2 regions of the Methylobacterium sp. 190mf genome follow, and region 1 is predicted to be linked to the other one. Evidence: riboswitches for the same ligand, from Rfam matches in the RefSeq annotation. Region 1 holds a riboswitch; the other holds the start of a gene.

Evidence for each region. A riboswitch is a leader RNA that binds a small molecule or an ion and turns the genes downstream of it on or off. The one in region 1 is predicted to bind cobalamin.
Region 2: it holds a riboswitch for cobalamin, as region 1 does, so the genes downstream of both, C4T42_RS15985 (TonB-dependent siderophore receptor) here and C4T42_RS19960 (CbtB domain-containing protein) in region 1, are expected to answer to the same signal.

Annotation. Positions count from the first base shown of each region.
Region 1 covers NZ_FNVI01000017.1:41,726-46,132, reverse strand. Annotated here, with positions in the region: gene C4T42_RS19970 (peptidase S10) at 1-193, shown strand, start outside; gene C4T42_RS19965 (discoidin domain-containing protein) at 216-1,580, opposite strand; cobalamin riboswitch at 1,742-1,937, shown strand; gene C4T42_RS19960 (CbtB domain-containing protein) at 1,972-2,154, shown strand; gene C4T42_RS19955 (CbtA family protein) at 2,171-2,923, shown strand; gene C4T42_RS19950 (DUF1636 domain-containing protein) at 2,916-3,317, shown strand; gene cobW (cobalamin biosynthesis protein CobW) at 3,314-4,348, shown strand; gene cobN (cobaltochelatase subunit CobN) at 4,395-4,407, shown strand, end outside.
Region 2 covers NZ_FNVI01000012.1:99,678-104,084, forward strand. Annotated here, with positions in the region: gene C4T42_RS15980 (peptidase) at 1-16, opposite strand, end outside; gene C4T42_RS15985 (TonB-dependent siderophore receptor) at 13-2,196, opposite strand; cobalamin riboswitch at 2,481-2,674, opposite strand; gene C4T42_RS15990 (NUDIX domain-containing protein) at 2,779-3,246, shown strand; gene C4T42_RS15995 (RluA family pseudouridine synthase) at 3,389-4,407, shown strand, end outside.

The DNA.
Region 1 (4,407 bases):
CCCCGCCTACGCCGCCGGCCGCCTGAGCCTCGCGGTCTATCCGGGCGGGCACATGTTCTACACGCGACCGGACTCGCGCGCCGCCTTCCGGACGGACGTGGAGCGGATGTACACGGACGCCCTGAAGGTGCGCGACGCCGGCTCGACCCGTCCGGCCGGAGCCCCCGCCGAGCATCTCCGGACGGCGCCGTAGCGCCTCCGGCCCGCCAAGCCGGTCACGCGTCGTCGAAGGCGAGGGCCTCGGCCGGGTAATCCACCATCGTCCGGCGCTGCGCGTCGGTGTTCTGCCACTCGCCGACCTTCATGTAGCGGCCCTCGAGATCGCGGACCTCGACCACCTTCCCGATGGTGGGGATCGACTGGAAGCCCTGCGGCCAGTTCGACGCGAAGTAGAAGACCTGCTCGACGTGGTCCGAGAGGTGGCAGATCCCCGGCCCGAACGTCCCCAGCCCGAAGACGAGGTAGCGGCCGTTCACCAGCGCCGCGACGTCGGAGATCAGCGACTCGCTCTGGATCTCCACCGGCAATCCGCGCCGCTCCGCGTACGCCTCCACCTCGGCGATGACCGGGTTCAGCCTGTTCTCGAAGACGAGCTTGACCGAGCGGATCCGGCCCTCGGCCAGGAGCCGGTCGATGACCATCCGGTAGAACGCGAAGGGCGGCTGCGGGTAGTGCGGATCGACCCAGGTGCTGAAGATGTCGCCCGACCGGATGTGGATCAGGAGCTGGTCGTCGGGCTTCACCGGGAAGTTCTTCGGCAGACCGTTGAACAGCGGCCGGATCACGCTCTGCACGATCGCGCGCGAATCCGCCGGTCCCCGCAGCGCGGTCACGCGCTCGAACTGCGTCGGGTCGAAATACAGGCCCGACAGGAAGTAGCCGTCCGCAGGCAGCGGCTCGTCCGGCGGGATGAAGGTGATCCCGTCGCAGGTCAGCCGCTCGGTCAGGAAGATCACCTTGCTGCGGTCGACCTTGGGCACCTTGATGTATTTCAGGTTGAGCGCCTTCGCGATCGACACCGCGATGATGTACTGGACGAGGCAGTTGCCGAAGGCGCCGTTCTCGAACAGCGACAGGCCGACCAGGGCGTGGCTGGCGCGGTCGGGCGCCGACTGGAGCGCGTAGGTGACGTAGACGTTGGCGCCGGGCTTCTCGTTCAGGAGCGTCACGTCGAGGCCGAGCATCGCCCGCAGCGCGATCAGGTCGACCGCGGCCTCGTCGGCGCGGATGCCGATGCCGGCGATCCGGGCCGGTTCGGGCGCGGCGATCCGGACCGCGCGCGCCCAGGCCCGCTCGTCGGGGACGATCGCGGCGACGAGGGCGTCCGGGGTCGCGGTCCAGCCAGCGAGGTCCGGCTCGGCCCACGTCACGCCGTCCTGCGAGACCGCCACCGCGACGTCGCCGGGCTCCGCGGGAACCGCCCCCTCCCCCGGCCGCAGGGCGACGGAATGGATCGGGAAGCGGCCGTCGAGGTCAACCTCGAGCCACGTCGTTCCCGTGCCCGCATCGGAGACGATCCGCGGCTCACGGCCGGCCGCGAGATCGACGAGAACCGGGGTCGGATCGTCTGTCGGGGCCATCGGGTCTCCGGGAGTTCAGCGCCCGCGCCGGGGCCGGGCGGGTATCGGGTGCGGCGGTGCCCGCTCCGGGGCGCGGCCGTCAAGCCCGCCCCGATCGCGGGGCGGGCGCGGGAAACGGCCGCGATCCGGCGCCGCTCCGTTGTGTCCTGGCGGTCATGCGTCTACAACGGCCGGGCGACGGTGCCCCGGAGACGGGGTGAAAAGGGAATGCGGTGAGGGGTTTGAAGCCCCGATTCCGCGGCTGCCCCCGCAACTGTGAGCGGCGAGCGCCCGCCAAGCGCCACCGGAGCGATCCGGGAAGGCGGTGGGCGCGCCGAGCCGCGAGCCAGGAGACCTGCCGTCGCGACAGGATCCCGCAATGCCGCCGGTGGGGCGGCTGGAGACGCTTCTGATGACGACGCAAACCCTCGCCCCCGTCGCCGCCGGCACCCGCGCGTCGGAGCGCCCGATCGCCGTCGCGCTCGCGGCCGTGCTGGGCCTCGGCCTGCTGTTCATGGCGGGCTTCTCGCCGGCGATCGCGCTCCACAACGCGGCGCACGACTTCCGCCACACCCAGAACTTCCCCTGTCACTGACGTCCCCGGACCAGGGATGATCATCCGGCTCCTGTCGGCGGCCCTCGCCGCCGGCTTCTTCGCGGCTGCCATCGTGACGGGCCTCGAACTCACGCTGACCTCGCCGCTGATCGTCGCGGCCGAGCGCTACGAGCAGCAGGAGGCGCCGAACCGGGCTGCCAAGGCGCTCCCGATCAAGGCGTTCCCGATCGTGCTGGCCCATGCCGGGCACGACCACGCCGCCCCCGACGCCGCGCCGGAATGGCAGCCCGCGCCCGGACTGCCGCGGATGGCCTTCACCGGGCTCGCGACCCTCGTGGGCGGCGTCGGCTACGCGCTGCTGCTCGGCGCGGTGATGCTCGCCTGCGGCCGCGAGCCCACGCCGCAGGTCGGCCTCGCCTTCGCGGTGGCCGCCTTCGCCAGCGTCGCCCTCGCGCCGGGCCTCGGCCTGCCCCCGGAATTGCCCGGCAGCGCGGCGGCCCCGCTCGCGACGCGGCAGGCGTGGTGGGTGATGACCGCCGCGGCGACCGGGATGGGGCTCTACCTGATCACGATTCGCCGTGCGCTGATCACGATCCTCGGGGGGCTCGTCCTGATCATCGCCCCGCACGTCGTCGGCGCCCCGCAGGCACCCGAGGCCGCGTCCGAACTTCCGGCGGCGCTCGCCGCGCAATTCGCCGCGCGGTCGCTCGCCATCAGCTTCGTGTTCTGGATCCTGATCGGGCTGGGGCTCGGCTGGGCGTGGCAGGCCTTCGCCCGCGGCGCGGATCGGGGAGCGGCCCGTGCCTGAGACCGTTCTCTACGTCTGCACCACCTGCCGCCGGCCGGACGACGACCCCGACGGCCCCCGCGCCGGGGCCCGCCTGCTGGAGGCGCTCCGGGGGCGGAGCGGCGCCACGCCGGACCTGCGGGTCGAGCCGGTAGAGTGCCTGTCGGTCTGCAAGCGGCCCTGCACCGTGGCGGTCGCCGCGGCCGACCGCTGGACCTACGTCTACGGCGACATGGATCCGGCCGCCTCGGCCGAGATCATCCTCGGCGGTCTCGCGGCCTACGCAGCGACCCCGGACGGCATCGTGCCCTGGCGCGAGCGTCCGGAGGCGTTCCGCAAGGGCGTGATCGCCCGCATTCCCCCTTTCCCAGAACCCCGCCCGGTCCCCGCCGGCACCCTGGAGCCCGCGGAATGACCCTCGTGAACAAGATCCCCTGCACCATCGTCACCGGCTTCCTCGGGGCCGGCAAGACGACCCTCGTCCGCCACGTGGTCGAGAACGCCAAGGGGCGCCGCCTCGCCATCCTGGTGAACGAGTTCGGCGACATCGGCTTCGACAAGTCCTTCCTGGCCGCCTGCGGCGTCGAGGGCTGCACCGAGGACGCCATCGTCGAGCTGCCGAACGGCTGCATCTGCTGCACGGTCGCGGACGATTTCGTGCCGGCGCTGGAGACCCTTCTCGGCCGCGCCGAGCCGCCGGAGCACATCCTGATCGAGACCTCCGGCCTCGCCCTGCCGAAGCCGCTGGTCCAGGCGTTCCAGTGGCCGGCGATCCGCTCGCGGGTGACCGTCGACGGCGTGGTCGCGGTGGTCGACGGCCCGGCGGTGGCCTCGGGCGCCTTCGCGGAGGACCCGGAGGCCCTGGCGGCCCAGCGCGCCGCCGACCAGTCGGTCGACCACGACAACCCCCTGGAGGAGGTGTTCGAGGACCAGCTCCTCTGCGCCGACCTCGTGGTCGTCAACAAGGCCGACCTGATCGACGCCGCGACGCGGGCGCGGGTCCGCGCCGAGGTCGAGGGGCACCTGCCCCGCGCCGTGAAGGTGGTCGAGACCGAGAACGGCGCCATCGACCCGCGGGTGCTGCTCGGCCTCGGCGCGGCCGCCGAGGACGATCTCGACGCCCGCCCCTCGCATCACGGCGAGGGCGAGGACCATGACCACGACGATTTCGAGACCGTGGCGCTGCCGGTGCGCCCGGCGGTGACCGCGGGAGATCTCGCGGCCCGGGTCGAGGCGGCGGCCGAGGCCGCCGGCGTCCTGCGCATCAAGGGATTCGCCGAGGTCGCGGGCAAGCCGATGCGCCTCGTGGTGCAGGGTGTCGGCCGGCGCGTGACCCATCACTTCGACCGCCCCTGGCGGGCCGGGGAAGCCCGCGACGGGACGCTGGTGGTGATCGGCCTGAAGGGCTTCGACAAGGACGCCGTCGCTTCGGCCCTCGCGGGATGAGGCCGGTCGCGCACGCCCGCCCGGACTCGCTCTAGGGGTCGCCGCGGTGCACCTCGTGC
Region 2 (4,407 bases), on a different contig from region 1:
GGCGCGGCAGGCTCACCACGTCACCGTGTAGGCGACCTCAACCGAGCGCGGGCGCCCGAGCAGCCAGTTGGTCCCGACCCCGTTCACGGCGTTGCCCGAGATCGCGTAGACCTTGTCGAACAGGTTGTAGACCCGCACGGACAGGCGTGAATCCGCCGTCACCTGATGGTCCAGGACCGCGTTGACGAGGTTGTAGGCGGGGCGCCGCGCCGTGTTGCCGAAGTCGCTGTAGACCTGCCCGACGTTCTGCAGTCCGACCCGCGCGGTCCAGTCGCGGGTGACGTCCCAGGTCAGCCAGAGGTTGGCCACGCGCTCGGGCACGTCGATCGGCTGGTTGCCGACGTACGAGACGGTGGCGCCGTTCACCGTCTGGTCGAACCGGTCGTACTGCGCGTGGAGGAGCGCGAGGTTGCCGTCGAGCCGCCAGCCCGGCGCGAAGCGCCAGCCGAGCGCCAGCTCGAAGCCCTGCGAGGACTGGCTCCCCACCTGCGTGGACAGCGTCGGCTGGCCGGGGATCGCCGAGATCAGGTTGTCCTTGACGATCCTGTAGCCCGCGACGGTCCATTCGAGGGCGCCGTCGAAGGCCAGCCCCTTGGCGCCGATCTCGACCTGATCGCCGGTCGCGAGCTTGAAGCCGGCCAGCGACTGCGACAGCGTGATCAGGCTGTTCACCGGGTCGGTGGCGAAGCTGTACTGGGCGTAGAGCGCGCTGTCCGGCGTCGGGTTGTAGACGAGGCCGAACCGGTAGCCGAGCGCCCGATAGGTCTTCTCGAACCGCGATCCCGTCTGCAGGTCCTCGCGGTTCAGCGTCGGCACGTCGAGGCGCACGCCGGTGAGGAACGACAGCTTGTCCGACAGGATCACCCGGTCCTCGGCGAAGACCGAGGCCTGGCTCGTCTGCGTCGCGTAGGCCGGGCGCGCCCGGCCGTTCTGCGGGAACAGGCCCGGATCGTAGCCGGTGAGCGGCACGCTCGTGGTCTGGTCGAAGTAGAAGTTGTTGGTGTGGCGGAAGTCGATGTGGTTCACGTCGAAGCCGGCCACGAACTGGTTCGGCAGCCCGAACAGGCTGCCCCGGAACGTCGCGTCGAGGCGGTCTCCGACCTGCTCCTGGCTGTGGTAGATCTCCAGGTAGTCGCCCCGGTCCACGAGCCCGGTGCCGCGGTTGTAGCTGTACTGCTCGACGTCGAGCCAGTGGCGCCGGCTGGTCAGCCGGTAGGCGGTGTTGCGGATCGTGATATCGGCCGAGGGGGACCACTCGGTCTTGAGCTGGGTCCAGTTGTCGGCCCAGGTGATCTTCGCGTCGCGGACGTTGTAGTTGTTGAACCGGATGAGATCCGGGATCCGTCCCTCGACCAGCGGGGTGCCCCAGTAGCGGGCGGGCTCCTGGTAGCCGAGATCGTGGCTCAGGGTGAAGGCGAGGTCGGCGCTCGGCCGGAACAGCAGGGCGGCGGAGACCGCGAGGTTGCGGAAATCGCCCTCCGGCCGCATCCAGCCGTCGGCGCGGTTGCCGCTGACGTTGAGGCGGTACGCGAAGGTGTCGCCGTACTCAGCCTGGCCCAGCGGGCCGCCGGAATCGAGGGCGAGCCGCGCGACCCCGTCGGTGCCGATCACCGCGCGGGCGGCGTTGATCGGCACGAAGACCGGCTTCTTGGGCACCACGTTGATGACGCCGCCGATGGCGCCGTCGCCGTAGAGCACCGAGGACGGCCCGCGCAGCACCTCGATCCGCTCGACGTTCCACGTGTCGAACGGGAAGGTCACGGTGTTGGCGCCGACGTAGAAGCGCGTGCCGTCGTAGAGCTGCTGGATCGAGTTCGGTCCGGCGAAGCCGCGGGACGTGAACGCGCCGTTGCCGTTGCCGGGCGCCGCGATGGTGGTGATGCCGGTCGCGTCCTGGGTCACGGCCTCGGCGATCGTGTCCTGGCCGCGCAGCCGCGCGGTCTCGCCCGACACGATGTCGAGGCTGGCGGGCGTCTCCAGCGGCGTCAGGCCGAGGCGGCTCGCGGTCCGGTCGGGCGTGCGCAGGTTGAGCCCGTTCGGCGGGAGGCGGCCCGGGTCGCCGCCCGCGCCCGCGACCGACAGCTCATCCAGCGTGACCGCCTCCTGTGCGGCGGCCGGACTGGCGAGGAGCGCGAGGAGAACGCCGCAGAGGGGGGCCCGCCCGCCGAGGCAGGAGCGATGGGTCGATGGAGACATGGGGAAAGTGGTCCGTGCACGGCGCGCGCCGGCCCCCGCGTCCTACAGGCATTGTAATAACATTACAATGCGCCCGCTGTCCGGTAGCCTCTGCCCGTGCGGGCGCGCGACGGCGTCCTGCGACAGGGCTCAAGGGAGTCGGGACAGCGGAAACGGGCATGGGGAACGGCGTCGCGGGCGCGCTTGCTGTGGCACGTCACCGCGAACGAGGCCTCGGCGGCCGCCTCCCCTCGGGACTGGCGGCGCCTCGACACCCGCCAGGACACCCCGCCCGGCGCGTTTCGCGTGTGACCACGGCTGACGGCAGGTCTCCTGGCTCGCGGGTCGCCGCCCTCGCACCGTCTTCCCGGGGTGACCCAGTGACGTGGTGGTGAAGGGCTCGCCACTTACAGTTGCGGGGGCAGCCGCGGCTTCGGGGCGAACCCCTCACCGCGTTCCCTTTTGATCCCCGAGGGGAACCGTCGAACACAGCTTGGCCGTAGCGGGGGCGGGCGTCAACCGTGTGTCCGGTTGTTGCCGTGGATCGGCGCGCTGTGCGCCGGTCCGTTGCGGCCTCGCCGACGACGGGCTAGCCCCTGCGGGATGACGGTCTGGCGGCCCCCTGCGGAGATTCGCGTGAAGGCACTGGGTCTGCCCCGGCGCGGCAACAGCCTGCTCGTGGCCGAGGTCCGCGCGGATGACGGGCGGCTGAAAGGCGTCCGGCCGCTCGGCGGCAGCGTCGCGTTCGGCGAGCGGGTCGAGGACGCCCTGATCCGGGAGTTCCGGGAGGAGCTCGGCGTCACCGTCTCGGTGCTCGGCGGCCCCCGCGTCGTGGAGAACATCTTCACGCACGAGGGGCAGGTCGGGCACGAGGTGCTGTTCCTGTTCCCCGTCGCCCTGCCGCCGGGGCGGTTCGACGGGCAGGAGCGCTTCGTCTTCCACGAGGATTCCGGCACCGCCTGCGTGGCGCGGTGGTGCGATCTGGACGGGCTCGACGTGCCGGGCGGTCCCGACCTCTTCCCCGCCGGCCTGAAGGACCGCCTCCGCGACGCGTGGCGCGCGGAGCCCTGACGGACCGGGTCGGCCCACCGCCTTTGCCGCTCGGCGCGGGCGATGCTACAGCCGGGCAATCCCATCGGTCCGGACGTCCGCGACGCCGCGGCCCATGCGCCCGGACGCTCCGTCCGACGCGGAGACGGGTGCCGGCGGAAGCATGACGATACGACCTCCCAGAAGCGGCGGGCCGACGGGGCGCAAGCCTCAGGCCGGCAAGTCCAGCGCCAGCAAGTTCAGGGGCGGCAAGGCCCAGGCCGACGGCCGCGCCCGCACGGGCCCGCGCACCAGCGCCCGCGACGCCGCCGAGCGCGCGGCCCGCAACCGCGGCGAGGATGCCGGCACCCGCGATCCCTGGGGCGCGCAGGCCGCTGCGGCCCCGGCGCCGGCCCGGCCGCCGAAGCCGCGCCGCGACGCCGCCGCACCGCGCGACGCCGCGGCGGGCAAGCCCGGCGGCCGGCCGCCGGCCAAGCGCTCGGCGGCCCCCTCCCCGGCCCTCGCCTCTGCCCCCGCGCCCGGTCCGACCCGGCGCGAGCAGCGCGCCGCCGCCTCCGCGACCCTCGCTTCCGGCGTGCAGACCCTGACCGTCGAGCCGGACGAGGCCGGGATGCGGATCGACCGCTTCCTCACCGCCCGCTTCCCGCTCCTGCCCTTCACCCGCGTGCAGACCATCGTCCGCAAGGGCGAGTTGCGGGTCGACGGCAAGCGCGCCAAGCCGAACGACCGGCTGGAGCCGGGCATGAGCGTGCGCGTGCCGCCGCTGCGCCTCGACCAGCCCACCGAGCGGCCGCGCAGCGCCGCCCGCGAGCAGGACGACGCCGCCTTCATCCGGTCGCTGATCCTCTACGAGGATGCCGACATGATGATCCTCAACAAGCCCTTCGGCCTCGCGGTCCAGGGCGGTTCGGGGACGGTCCGGCACGTGGACGGCCTGCTCGCCGCCCTCACGGGTCCGGACGGCCAGAAGCCGCGCCTCGTCCACCGGCTGGACAAGGACACGGCCGGGTGCCTGATCATCGCCAAGACCCGGCTCGCCGCCGCGACGCTGGCCAAGAGCTTCCGGTCCCGGGCGGCGCGGAAGATCTACTGGGCGCTCACCGCGGGCGTGCCGCGGGTCCGGCAGGGACGCGTCTCGACCTACCTCGCCAAGGAGGAGCCCACCGACGCCGACGCGCGGAT